Regions from separate parts of the Pantoea sp. At-9b genome, predicted to be linked through region 3. Evidence: predicted binding sites of a transcription regulator. Region 3 holds the regulator's gene; each other region holds the start of a gene.
What was found. The regulator Fur, encoded in region 3, represses iron uptake genes when iron is present. The targets are predictions, from matches to a motif close to ATAATAATGAGAACNACTATCAA.

Region 1 (3,162 bases), 670 kb from region 3:
CATCAAATTACCGCCGCAGCCGGTTTCCGCCATGGTGTGGAATGGCGATGGACGTGCGGTGAATCTCTGGACCGCCGAATCGGCCCAGGGCAAATTGTTGCAGCAGTTGGGCTTCACCCTGGCGCTGCCACCGGCCAATATTCAGCAAAGCCACAGCATGGGACAGCGTAAGGACATCATTCAGCTCGCGGGTGAAAATGTCGCCAGCGGCCTGACCGGACACAGCTTCCTGTTATTTGCCGCCGATGACAAAACCCGCCAGTCGGTGCTGAGCAATCCGTTCCTCGCACAAAACGCCGCCGTCACGCAGCAGCAGGTTTATGCACTGGGTGTTGATAGCTTCCGCCTCGACTACTTCAGCGCCAGCAACCTGCTGGCTCGCCTGGAAACACTGTTTGTGAAGTCATGATGTCTGTTCCGCCAGCGTAGCGGCTGGCGGTTGATAGTGACGTAAACGTCCCATCACTAACCACATCAGCATGCCCAGCAGGGTAGCAGCGAAGCCAAACACCGCGGCGGCCTGCTGGGGTAACAACCAAGTGCCTATCCCGCCAATCAGCGCTGCGCCCAGCGCATCTCCGGTAACGTTTTGTGCCGTCCATAGGCTGTTAATACGTCCCAGCAGTGCATCGGGAGTTAATGCCTGAATCAGGGTGTACTGCACCAGGCTGGTGATTGAGCTGAAGTAACCGAAAGCCACCAGGCAGAGCAGCGCGAGGGCAAAATTCGGCATCAGGCCAAACAGCCCGAGTGCCAGAAAAGACGCGATGGCGCTACTGAGAATCAATAAACCAGGACGTGCGGCGTGCGCTAAGCGACCACTGGTCAAGGCGCCGATCGCGGCCCCCAGCGGCACCGCCGAGAACATCAATCCCAGCCGATCGGCACTGACCTCCCAATGTGGTGCCAGTGCCGGATACAACACGCGAATCGCGCTGGCCAGCGTGACCAGCGCGCCGATTAACGCCGCCATGCCGACCAGCGGGGTGGTAAACAGAAATTGCACACCGGTTACCAGCGACTTTACGGGATGTTCACGTGGTTGGGGCGGGGGAGGCAGCAGCGGCAGTTTGAGCAAGGTCAGTACGGTCAGCAAGGTTCCCAGCGCTGCGAGGGCGAAGTTCCACACCACGCCGCCGCTGGCAATCACCATGCCAGCAATGGCCGGTGACAGAATAGAGCCGAAGCGCACCGACAGCATGGTGATCGCGCCAGCCTGCATCAGGTTTTCGCGTCCCACCAGCGCCGGTGTTGCGGCCAGCAACGCGGTGACGCCAATCGCACCGAAAAAGCCATCCCACAACCCCAACAGATAAACCGCAGCCAGCGAAGGCTCAGGCAGTGCGGCATTTATTGCCAGCCCGACAAAACCCAGCCCACAGGTGGAACGCGCCAGTAAAATCAATTTTTTCCGTTCATAACGATCGGCCAACACCCCGCCGGTGAGCAAACCGATAAACATGCCGCAGGCGGCCACCGTGACGCCGAGTCCGACCAACAGGGACGATGCTGTCATCTGTTGAATTTGTACCGGCACCGCAACAGCCAGCATGCCGAGTGCGACAATCGAGATAAAACGGGCGATAAATACCGCGCGAAACGCCGGGTGGGATTTAAGCAGAGAGAGATCGATAAAGTGGGAGGGTTTGTTCATTTCTTCGCCTTTTTGCACCAATTTTCCTCATCTTTCGCGAGGCGAGTCATGATAACATAGACAAATACGAGTAATAACGATAACAAATATCATTATCACATTTATCCTACGCACGCGATTACGTTGATATACCCAAATCATTCGAGCTGTAGGAAGGCGGCAAAAGAGTGAATCCTCGGGAGCTTACTGAAGTAAGTGACCGGGGTGAGCGAGCGCAGCCAACGCACCTACAGTTTGAAGGATGAAAGGTATAAGTTGAAGGTTCATAACGCTATGTACCAGACTCGTGCACTTGCAGGATCAGGGATGCTGCTGGTGCTTCTTATTGCCCTCAGTCTAATGCTGGGTGCGCAATCCATTTCTCTTTCCGATGTTTATCATGCTGTTACCACCACCTGTGGTAGTGCCGATTGCGTTATCGTGCGCGAGGCGCGTTTGCCGCGAACCCTGGCCGGTTTACTGGCGGGAGTGGCACTGGGGCTGGCCGGGGCGCTAATGCAAAGCCTGACGCGTAACCCGCTGGCTGACCCCGGTATCCTCGGGGTCAATGCCGGAGCCAGTTTCGCCGTGGTACTGGGCATGGCGTGGTTTAACGCGCATACCCCAGCCGAATGGCTCGCTTTTGCGTTTAGCGGTGCGCTGCTGGCCTCATTACTGGTGTCGATGACCGGTGCGATTGGCGGAGGACGCGTCAATCCGGTGCGTTTAACCTTGGCGGGCGTGGCGTTAAGCGCGGTACTGGAGGGGCTGACGTCGGGTATCTCGCTGCTCAATCCTGACATTTATGACCACCTGCGTTTCTGGCATAGCGGCTCGCTGGATATCCGCAGCTTCACCAGTCTACGCACCCTATGGCCAGCCGTCGCACTGGGCAGCGTGGTGGCTTTATGTCTGTCGCAGGCGTTAAACAGCCTGAGTATGGGCGGCGATATGGCAACGGCGCTGGGTACGCGCGTGGCACGCACTCAGTTGCTGGGGCTGCTGGCGATTGCCTTGCTATGTGGTGCCGCAACCGCTGCGGTCGGACCGATTGCGTTTGTCGGGTTGATGACACCGCATCTGGCGCGCTGGCTGGTGGGGAATGACCATCGCTGGCTGCTGCCTGCGACCGCACTGGTGACGCCGATCCTGCTGCTGACAGCGGATATTATTGGCCGCCTGCTGGTGCCCGGTGAACTGCGCGTCTCCATTGTGACCGCCATGCTGGGTGCACCGATGTTGATTGTGTTGGTGCGCCGCAAACTCGCGCGGGGTGCGGTATGACCCGACGCGTCATGTTTCATACCTGCTGGCTACTGCTGGGTTGTGGGTTGATCGCATTCCTGGCAATGACGCGGGGAACCTTACCGCTCAGTGGGGAACAAATCTGGCAGGTGCTGCTGGGACAGGGTGCCAGCAATGTCAAACTGATCGTGCTGGAGTGGCGTTTACCACGAGTACTGATGGCGTTGCTGATTGGTGCCGCGCTGGGCGTAAGTGGTGCGATTTTCCAGTCCTTGCTACGTAAT
Region 2 (3,162 bases), 660 kb from region 3:
ACGACCGGTATTGGAGATGCCCGGCACGCTACCGTAGCTGGCCGCCTGGGTGGTTGAAGACGGATCTTTCATGCGCTGCTGGTTCCATTCGGTACCCAGCGTGGCCGTCTGGTTGATCAACCATTCAAACGGAATGCTGATTTCGCTGTGCAGCATGATGTCATCCAACTGAATGGTGTTAAAACCACTGTTGGAGAAGATGCCTTCGGTGCCGCCAGCCAAACCTTCATTAATACGGGTATTACGGGTTTTCTCGTAGCGTCCCCAAGTATTGGTGCTGACGCCGTTGTCCCATGCACCGGTCCACTTCAGCGAAACGTTCTGACGATACAGGCGGTTAGTTTCGTCACCGTACAGGCTTTTCACCAGCGTGCTGGTGTTGGTGTTCTGGGTATCACCGGCATACAGGTTGCCCTGACGGCTATAACCCGCCTGAAGTTCCAGGGTCTGCATTGGCGCAAACGCCCAGCTTAATAAGGCATTGATATCTTTATTGACGGAGCCTTCGCGACCGGCCGGATAGCTGCCCGCATAAGTCCCGGTACGATCAGCCGCATGGCCTTCGTTGATGTCGTAAGCATCCGCCTGGGTCTTGGCTAAACCGCCATACAAACGGAAGTTGAAATCATCGCCCAGCGGTCCTTGCAGACTGAAGTTGGTGCGTTTGGTTGCGCCTTCATCTTTGTGCTGCGGGACGTTGAAATAGGTGTTCCAGGAACCGTGCCACTGCTGATCGGTGTATTTTTTGGTGATGATGTTCACCACACCACCCGCCGCGCCGTTACCGTAGCGCACCGCTGCCGGACCACGGATCACATCGATATGGTCGATCAACTCCGGCGGCACCCAGTTGGTATCACCGCGGGTGTCACGCTCACCACGCCAACCGAGACGTACCGAGTTACGGCTGGTAATCGGGATACCATCCACCATAATCAGGGTATTTTCCGGGCCCATGCCACGAATATCGATCTGGCGGTTGTTGCCACGCTGGCCGCTGGTGGAGTTACCGGTCAGGTTAACACCCGGCATGGTACGAATGATTTCAGAGACGTCACGGGCTGGCGGATGTTTTTTGATTTCATCAGCGGTGATAGTGGAAACACCGGGAGCCTGGAGTGTCTGCTGCTGAGCGGTCACCATCATGGTGCCGCCATCAAGGGAGTTGGCGTCTGTGCTGGTAGTCGTCGTACTGGAGGTCTCTGCTGCCCATGCACTGCTGGAAAGGAGCCCCAGTTCAATCAGAATGGCTAATGATAAACGCGAATATTTTGTCATTTTTTCGTTCCTGGATTGCCAGCAAAGGTAACTGGCGCGCCGGTGAGAAGGTCACAGTCCCTATCGAAACCCCGTTCCAAACCTGGCAGTGCCATCCGTTGCGCATCCTTTCTTTAAACAGAAAGGTGACAGGCGGAACGAGCGTGCTCATTTATGAGCGGAAACACCCTATTGCAAATGCAAATAATTATCAATAGTATTATTTATAACCTTTGTGAAAGAATCCTTGAGTAAATGGCGACTGGCAGCACCTATGACCTGGCTAAATGATCTGACCGGCAGTGAAGCCTGGTGGCAGGAGCAACAAACTAAAGGTATCCCGCGGGTGGAAGGCGAAGTGGATGGCGAGTGTCAGGTCACTTTCCTCTGGCGCGATCCGCAGGGCAACGAGGCGCAGTCGCGCATCCAGCGGGTCTGGATCAACATCACCGGTGTGACCGATCACCACCAGCGCCGCGCCCCGCAATCCCTGATGCGTGTTGCTAATACCGATGTCTGGTACTGGCAAACCACCCTGCCAGCCAACTGGCGTGGCAGCTACTGCCTGATGCCGGATGAGCAGGCGACTGATTTTTCCGGCGACGTCGACATGTATGCGCTGCGCAACTGGTGGCGTGATAAATTCCCGACCGCCCAGGCTGACCCGCTCAATGCGTTGCGTGGCTGGTCCGGCGGACGCGGCATGGGGGTTTCCCCGCTGCATCTGCCTCTGGCTCCCAATCAACAGCTGTGGCGCGCAATTGATGAAGGCCGCGCCCCTGCCATCACATTGCAAGAATATCGCTGGGATAGCCGCTTGCTCGACAATAGCCGTCGGGTGTGGATCTACTGCACGGGCGAGACCCAGCCTGAGTCACGGCCCCTGGCCATTTTGCTCGACGGCCAGTTCTGGGCCAACAGCATGCCGATTGCCGGCCCGCTCCAACAACTCACCGATGAAGGCGCATTGCCTGCCGCCGTCTATCTGTTTATCGACATCATCGATCGTGAGCATCGCAGCCGCGAGCTGCCGTGCAATGCCCTGTTCTGGCAAGCCTTACAGGAAGAATTGCTTCCCCAAGTGGCGCAGTGGGCACCGCACCAACAACAGGCCGACCGCACCGTGGTCGCCGGACAAAGTTTTGGCGGTCTGGCTTCGGTGTTCGCGGCGTTGCACTGGCCGCAGCAATTTGGCAACGCCATCAGCCTGTCCGGCTCCTTCTGGTGGCCGGAACGGGGTAATCCGCACGGCTGGCTGTTGCAGCAACTGGAGCAGGGTCTGGCACCGCGCCAGCCGCTGCGTTTCTGGCTGGAAGCGGGTAAACGTGAAGGCCTGATTTTGCAGGCGAATCAGCAACTGCAACAGCAGTTACACGCCGCTGGCTATCAGGTGCACTACCAGCCGGTAGAAGGTGGCCACGACGCGCTGTGCTGGCGCGGTGGCCTGCTCGATGGCTTACAGGCGCTGTGGCGCACCCCGATATAAATTCATCTCGCCCGGACTCAGGAGCCGACATGGAACATCGCAATCCCTTCGACGATCCGCAGCAGGATTGTCTGGTGCTGTGCAACCCGCAGCAACAATACAGTTTATGGCCCGCGTTTAGCGCCCTCCCCACTGGCTGGCATACCGTGTATGGCCCCCAGCCGCAGCCGGATTGCCTCAGCTGGCTGGAACAGAACTGGGGGGATATCCGCCCAGTGACGCAGGACACAAACCGGAGCGACAATGTCTGAATCTCTGATGAATCGACCCCACACTGAACAACAAACCCTGCCGCTGGTTGCGGCGCAGCCCGGCATCTGGATTGCCGATCAGCTGTCACGCCATCACAATGCCTACGCGGTGGCACACTTTATTGAATTGCACGGCGATATCGATAGCACCTTACTGAGCAAAGCCAT
Region 3 (3,162 bases):
CTCACGTCTGAATCTGGAATACGCGGTAATGTCGAAGCGTAAACTGACACAGCTGGTGAGTGAGAAGGTGGTAGAAGGCTGGGATGACCCGCGTATGTTGACCGTGTCCGGTCTGCGTCGTCGTGGTTACAGCGCCGCGTCAATTCGCGAGTTCTGCCTGCGTATCGGTGTCACCAAACAGGACAACATCGTTGAGATGGCCTCGCTGGAGTCATGTATCCGTGACGATCTCAATGAGAATGCGCCGCGCGCGATGGCGGTGCTGGATCCGTTGAAAGTGGTGATTGAAAACCTGCCTGCGGGTCATGAAGAGATCATCACCATGCCGAACCATCCGAACAAACCGGAGATGGGGACGCGTGAAGTGCCGTTCAGCCGTGAGGTGTGGATCGATCGCGCGGATTTCCGTGAAGAAGCCAACAAGCAATACAAACGTCTGGTGCTGGGCAAAGAAGTCCGTCTGCGTAATGCTTACGTGATCCGTGCTGAGCGCGTGGCGAAAGATGATGAAGGCAATATCACCTGCATCTACTGTACCTGCGACGTTGATACCCTGAGCAAAGATCCGGCTGATGGCCGTAAAGTGAAAGGCGTGATCCACTGGGTTTCGGCGATCCATGCGCTGCCTGCGGAATTCCGTCTGTACGATCGCCTGTTCAGTGTACCGAACCCGGGTGCGGCGGAGGATTTCCTCACCACCATCAACCCGAATTCGCTGGACATCAAACAAGGTTTTGTTGAGCCAGGCTTGCGCGATGCCGCAGCGCTGGCGCCTTACCAGTTTGAGCGTGAAGGTTATTTTTGCGCGGATAGCGTGTATTCGCAGCCCTCTAAGCTGGTATTTAACCGTACTGTCGGCTTGCGTGATACCTGGGCGAAAATCGGCGATTAATCCTTTTTGTCGTTTTCCCCATATCCTGATAAAAGGGCGAGAGATCGCCCTTTTTTATTGGCCGTAATTCAGGGTTAGCCATCTTTTATGCTGCGAGTTGTGAAACGTGCTTGTTACCGGGATTTGCAACTAATCTGACTTTAACAGAATTAATCCATTTGCGAGTGTTAAAAACTTTTTTTCAGGTAGGCTATGCGCTCTCAGACGTTGCTCCGCGGGTTATAAAGGAAAAAAAATGACAAGTCTCGCTCAGGAAGCCAAACACAGCGTGGTGGTATTACATCAACTTATCGAACGTATTTTTAATCAGTCAGATAGCACCGATGACAGCATTGAATTGTTTCTGTCACACTTCCACCCGGATTTCAAAATGGTGACGCCGCAGGGCAAGCAGTTGGACGTCAATGCGCTGGAAGTGTTGTTCCGCCAGTTGCGTGGTCAGCGTGAGGGGATGCGTATTGCCACCAGCGAACATGCCATCATTTCGCAGCAAAGCAAGGAAGTGACGATTCAGTATCGTGAATTGCAAATGATGAACGGCACCAACCAGAGCCGCATCTCGCTGGCGGTATTGGATTGCAGTACCTCAATTCCGCGCTGGCGTTATTTACAAGAAACGCTGGTGCTGTGATTCAGCCATAAAAAAACCGGTGCTCAGGCACCGGTTTTTTCATACTGCATAGCACATTTTATTGCTTGTCGTGGAGCGTCTCGTCTTCGCGGCAGTCTCCCAACGCACAGTGGCCGTATAAATACAGGCTGTGGTTGGTCAGTTTGATACCATGACGTGTGGCGATTTCACGCTGACGGGTTTCAATGGATTCATCACTGAATTCAATCACTTTGCCACAATCCAGGCAGATCAGATGGTCATGATGATGCTGCTGCGTCAGTTCAAAGACGGATTTACCACCCTCGAAGTTATGGCGGGTGACGATTCCCGCGTCATCAAACTGGTTAAGAACGCGATAAACCGTTGCCAGACCAATCTCTTCGCCCATGTCGATCAGGCGTTTGTACAAATCTTCCGCGCTGACGTGATGGCATTCGGGTTCCTGAAGCACTTCCAGAATTTTCAGTCTGGGGAGCGTGACTTTCAGGCCAGCCTTCTTCAATGCGGAGTTGTTGTCAGTCATGCGGATATTGTCCTGTTACTTAGCTAGTCACTTGCGGCGCAGGGCCTTGAATGTCGATCACGCGCATTCTCATTTGCGTCTCATTATAGAACTCAAGCAGTGAAATGAAAACCAAGGGAATATCCTGAAAATCACCAGTGGCTGTAAGGAAAAGTGTCTCTAACGCCGGCGGGGATCATGCAGGTCTTTGTTTCCATTTCACTCAGCCTCATTCTGATGCCAGAGGAATAAGCGGATGACCGTTATGGGTATTCTACAGAATTGCGGGAAAAAGTTAAAAAACAGTAGCTATTATTTTTATAGGAAATTCCTTTAACTCAATGTGAGCCAGCGCCCACATTGAGGAGGGCAGGGGATCAGGCTTCGATGATCTCTTTCAATTGCAGCTCATCGAAAATCTGTTTCACCCACTTATCAACACGTTCGTTGGTCAGTTCAGGCTGACGATCTTCGTCGATAGCCAGACCCAGGAAGTGTTTGTCATCTGCCAGGCCTTTAGACGCTTCGAAATGGTAACCTTCAGTCGGCCAGTGGCCAACAATCACCGCACCGTTAGGCTCGATGATATCGCGGATGGTGCCCATCGCATCACAGAAGTATTCAGCATAGTCTTCCTGGTCACCACAGCCAAACAATGCAACCAGTTTTCCATTGAAATCAATCTCTTCCAGCGTCGGGAAGAAATCATCCCAGTCACATTGCGCTTCGCCGTAGTACCAGGTCGGAATGCCCAGCAGCAGGATATCGAATGCTTCGAGATCTTCTTTGGTGCTCTTGGCAATGTCATGCACTTCGGCCACATCTTTACCCAGTTGTTTCTGGATCATTTTTGCAATGTTTTCAGTATTGCCGGTATCGCTGCCGAAGAAAATGCCTACGATTGCCATGAGTTAAGTAACCTCTTAAATCCTGATTAGGAGTTGAATGCACAGTTAAGCGAATGATAGCAGACCGGGCAAAGTGGCGGAACTTGTAAAGCCGTGACTTTTGTTCCTGCGTGCGGTCTGCGCGAGTTACGACAGTTTGAGTTGCGCCAGCAGCATTTGTTCAATCAATTCGCTACGGCTGATGTTTTGCTGCTCTGCCAGTGTATTGAGCGCGTCAACCGCCTCACTACTCATTTTCAGCTCCACG
Region 4 (3,162 bases), 850 kb from region 3:
AACACCAGACCAAAGGCCGGGGTGACTTTCATCTGACTAAAATTGGCGGACTGTACCCCATCGTAATCGTAGTTGGTCACGTTAACCGACTGACGACGCAGCGCGGTGATCAGCTGTACGCGATCATCCAGCATCGACATGGTATCAGCCAATGACACGCCGCTGTTGAAGGTACGGCTGGTGACGCGCGGGTCATCCATATGGCCGCCGGTGTAGGCCACATCGGTTGGCTCATCAACATAGCTTGGATCGTAGATATTGGTGCTGATGCTGGCGGAAGACATCGCATACGAGCTACGAATGCGACTCCAGGTGCTGGAGTAACCGAGGTTGATGCTGTGGTTCACAAAGCCGGTATCAAACTTGCCGCGAATCCCTGCCTGGCTTGACAGACCGTCGGAGAAGTACGGCACGCGCATCTGACCCATAGTCGCGTCGCCGTTGCTGTCATTAACGGTTGGTGAGGAGTAAGAGCCGTATTCATGGGTGTGGTTGCCACCAAAGCCACCGTACAGCGTCCAGTTATCGCTGAGATCATATTCGCTCTTCAGCATGGCAAACTGACTGCTGGTGTCGGTAAAGGCCCATTTCTGGCCGTAGTTGGTGGTGGCCGACGGCGCTTTGGGAATGCTGGTCATGCCGCTGGTGTACACCACCGAACGCGCACCGTGCACCGTCTGCTTCTCCGCACCGGCATCCAGTGAAGCACGGAAGCGATCGCCATGATAATCCAGACCGATGGTGCCCAGCGTCAGGCGGCGTTTCTGGTAATCCACCGCCGTTTCCCCTTCACGATGCACCGCATTGACGCGAATCCCCCACTGATCGTTGTCACCGAAGCGACGGGCAATATCCACCGCTCCGCCTACCTGCGATTTGGAGGTGTAGTCGAGGGAGACGCGGGTCAGCGGCTCGCTCCCGGCACGTTTGGGTTCGAGGTTGATGGTGCCACCCACGCCGGTACCGCCCGGTGGGACACCGTTGAGAAACGCACTGGCACCCTTCAGGATATCCACGCGGTCAGCCAGTTCGACAGGCATAAACTGACGCGGTAATACGCCATACAGGCCACCGAACGAGATATCTTCGCTGGCTAACTCAAAACCGCGAATCTTATAGATCTCCTGGGTGTTGCCGTAACCGTAACCGGTCGCAACCGAGGCATCGTTACGCACCACATCGCTCACGGATCGTGCCTGCTGATCCTGAATCGCTTTACTGGTATAGCCAACGATGCTGAACGGTACGTTCATCGCACTTTGCTCGCCCAGGATCCCGAGACGTCCGCCGTTGGCCACCTGTCCGTCGAGATAAGCGGGCACCAGTGCATCACCACCCGGATTGAAGCGGCTCACCGGAGTAGCAGTGACGGTCAGGGTGTTTTCCTCGGTGTTTTTTTGCGCGGTGACCTTTTTTGCCGGAATCACCTGCGCCGTGGTGTCAGCCGCCTGAGCGCTGTGTAGCGCAAGGTTGCAACAGACACTGATCATCACCGCCAGGCTGCTGGGCGCAGGGAACTTTTTGCCGCGCAAAAGAACAGGTTTATTATTCATGAATAAAGTAATCACTGGTGTCAAAAAAGAGGAATGATAATGAGAGTGATTAGCTTTATTTTCCGTCGCGATTGCGTAATTTCTGCGTAATTTTTTCGCGAGCAGGTATGACCGAATGGTTCAGCATGCCCCGTAGCGGCGCGATTTATCGCGCACAGAATTGTGCGATAAATCGCGCCGCTACGGGAGGGGTTTTAATTCAACACGTTACTGCCCATAGTAGGCATTCGCACCGTGCTTCCTGAGAAAGTGTTTATCCAGCAAATCCTGCTGCATATGTTTAATCCCCGGCGTCAGCTGGCGCGAAAAAATCCCCATATAAGCAATCTCTTCCAGTACCACGGCATTATGCACCGCGTTGTCGGCGTCTTTGCCCCAGGCAAAGGGGCCATGGGCATTGACCAATACTGCCGGAATCGCTGTCGGGCTGATGCCGCGCGAGCGGAAGGTTTCAATAATCACCTGTCCGGTGTGGTATTCATATTCATCGACGATCTCCTGCTCGGTCATCAGCCGGGTACAGGGGATGGTGCCGTAGAAATAATCGGCATGGGTCGTTCCCCAGGCAGGCAGGTCTTGCCCTGCCTGTGACCAAATGGTGGCATGGCGCGAATGGGTATGCACAATGCCGCCGATATCGGCAAATGCGCGATACAGCGCCAGATGGGTAGCGGTATCCGAGGATGGCTTTTTACTGCCTTCAACGATGCGACCGCTTTCCAGCTCCACCACCACGATATCCTCCACCGTCATGCCGTCGTACTCTACGCCGGAAGGTTTGATCGCCACCAGGCCGTTGGCACGATCGATGGCGCTGACGTTGCCCCAGGTAAAGGTGACCAGTTGATGGCGCGGTAACGCCAGGTTGGCTTCCAGCACCTGTTGTTTCAAGGTTAATAAGCTCACAGTAATCCCCCTTCCTGCATTTTTTGTTCAATCCAGCGCCGTGCCTGCACGATCTCCGCGACCGGCTCTTCGGCTTTTTCAGTCCACATCTCAATCAGAAACGCCCCGCGATAATTCAGCTGCTTGAGCGTGCGGAATACGCTGACGAAATCGACGCAGCCCGTACCAAACGGCACATCGCGGAATTGCCCCGGCGAGCTGGCGGTAACCGGTTGGGTGTCTTTCAGATGGATGGCGGCGATGCGATCAATCCCCAGCGCCAGCTCGGCGGCGACGTCATTGCCCCAGGCGCTAAGGTTGCCGACATCGGGATAGACGGAGAACCACGGCGACGCCTGCTGCTGCTCCCACACCTTCCATTTGCTGATGGCATTGATAAATTCGGTGTCCATGATTTCCACGGCCAGCATCACCTGCGCAGCGGCAGCACGATCCACCGCGCGCGATAGCCCCTCGGCAAAACGCGCTACCGTACCTTCGTCGTGGGGTTCGTAGTAGACGTCATAGCCCGCCAGTTGAATGGTGCGGATACCCACGTCCTTCGCCAGTTGAATCGCCCGATCCATCAGATCATCGGCGCGCTGACGCGTCTCAGCGTCGTGGCTGCCGAACGGAAAGCGCCGATGGCCGGACAGGCACATTGACGGAATGCTGACGCCGGTTTCAATCATCGCGTTGACCAGCGACAGACGTTGTTCTTTGC

Region 1: a site for Fur is predicted at 1,725-1,747, ahead of entS (enterobactin transporter EntS). Genes of this name have one in related genera too.
Region 2: a site for Fur is predicted at 1,456-1,478, ahead of fes (enterochelin esterase). Genes of this name have one in related genera too.
Region 4: a site for Fur is predicted at 1,587-1,609, ahead of PAT9B_RS09565 (TonB-dependent siderophore receptor). Genes of this name have one in related genera too.

What each region holds. Positions count from the first base shown of each region.
Region 1 covers NC_014837.1:566,396-569,557, forward strand. The annotation lists gene fepB (Fe2+-enterobactin ABC transporter substrate-binding protein) at 1-409, shown strand, start outside; gene entS (enterobactin transporter EntS) at 404-1,654, opposite strand; gene fepD (Fe(3+)-siderophore ABC transporter permease) at 1,928-2,917, shown strand; gene fepG (iron-enterobactin ABC transporter permease) at 2,914-3,162, shown strand, end outside.
Region 2 covers NC_014837.1:574,861-578,022, reverse strand. The annotation lists gene PAT9B_RS02530 (TonB-dependent siderophore receptor) at 1-1,278, opposite strand, end outside; gene fes (enterochelin esterase) at 1,532-2,743, shown strand; gene PAT9B_RS02520 (MbtH family protein) at 2,773-2,994, shown strand; gene PAT9B_RS02515 (enterobactin synthase subunit F) at 2,987-3,162, shown strand, end outside.
Region 3 covers NC_014837.1:1,232,112-1,235,273, forward strand. The annotation lists gene glnS (glutamine--tRNA ligase) at 1-892, shown strand, start outside; gene PAT9B_RS05550 (hypothetical protein) at 1,128-1,523, shown strand; gene fur (ferric iron uptake transcriptional regulator) at 1,582-2,028, opposite strand; gene fldA (flavodoxin FldA) at 2,385-2,915, opposite strand; gene ybfE (LexA regulated protein) at 3,042-3,162, opposite strand, start outside.
Region 4 covers NC_014837.1:2,085,664-2,088,825, reverse strand. The annotation lists gene PAT9B_RS09565 (TonB-dependent siderophore receptor) at 1-1,553, opposite strand, end outside; gene araD (L-ribulose-5-phosphate 4-epimerase) at 1,761-2,459, opposite strand; gene PAT9B_RS09555 (L-ribulose-5-phosphate 3-epimerase) at 2,456-3,162, opposite strand, start outside.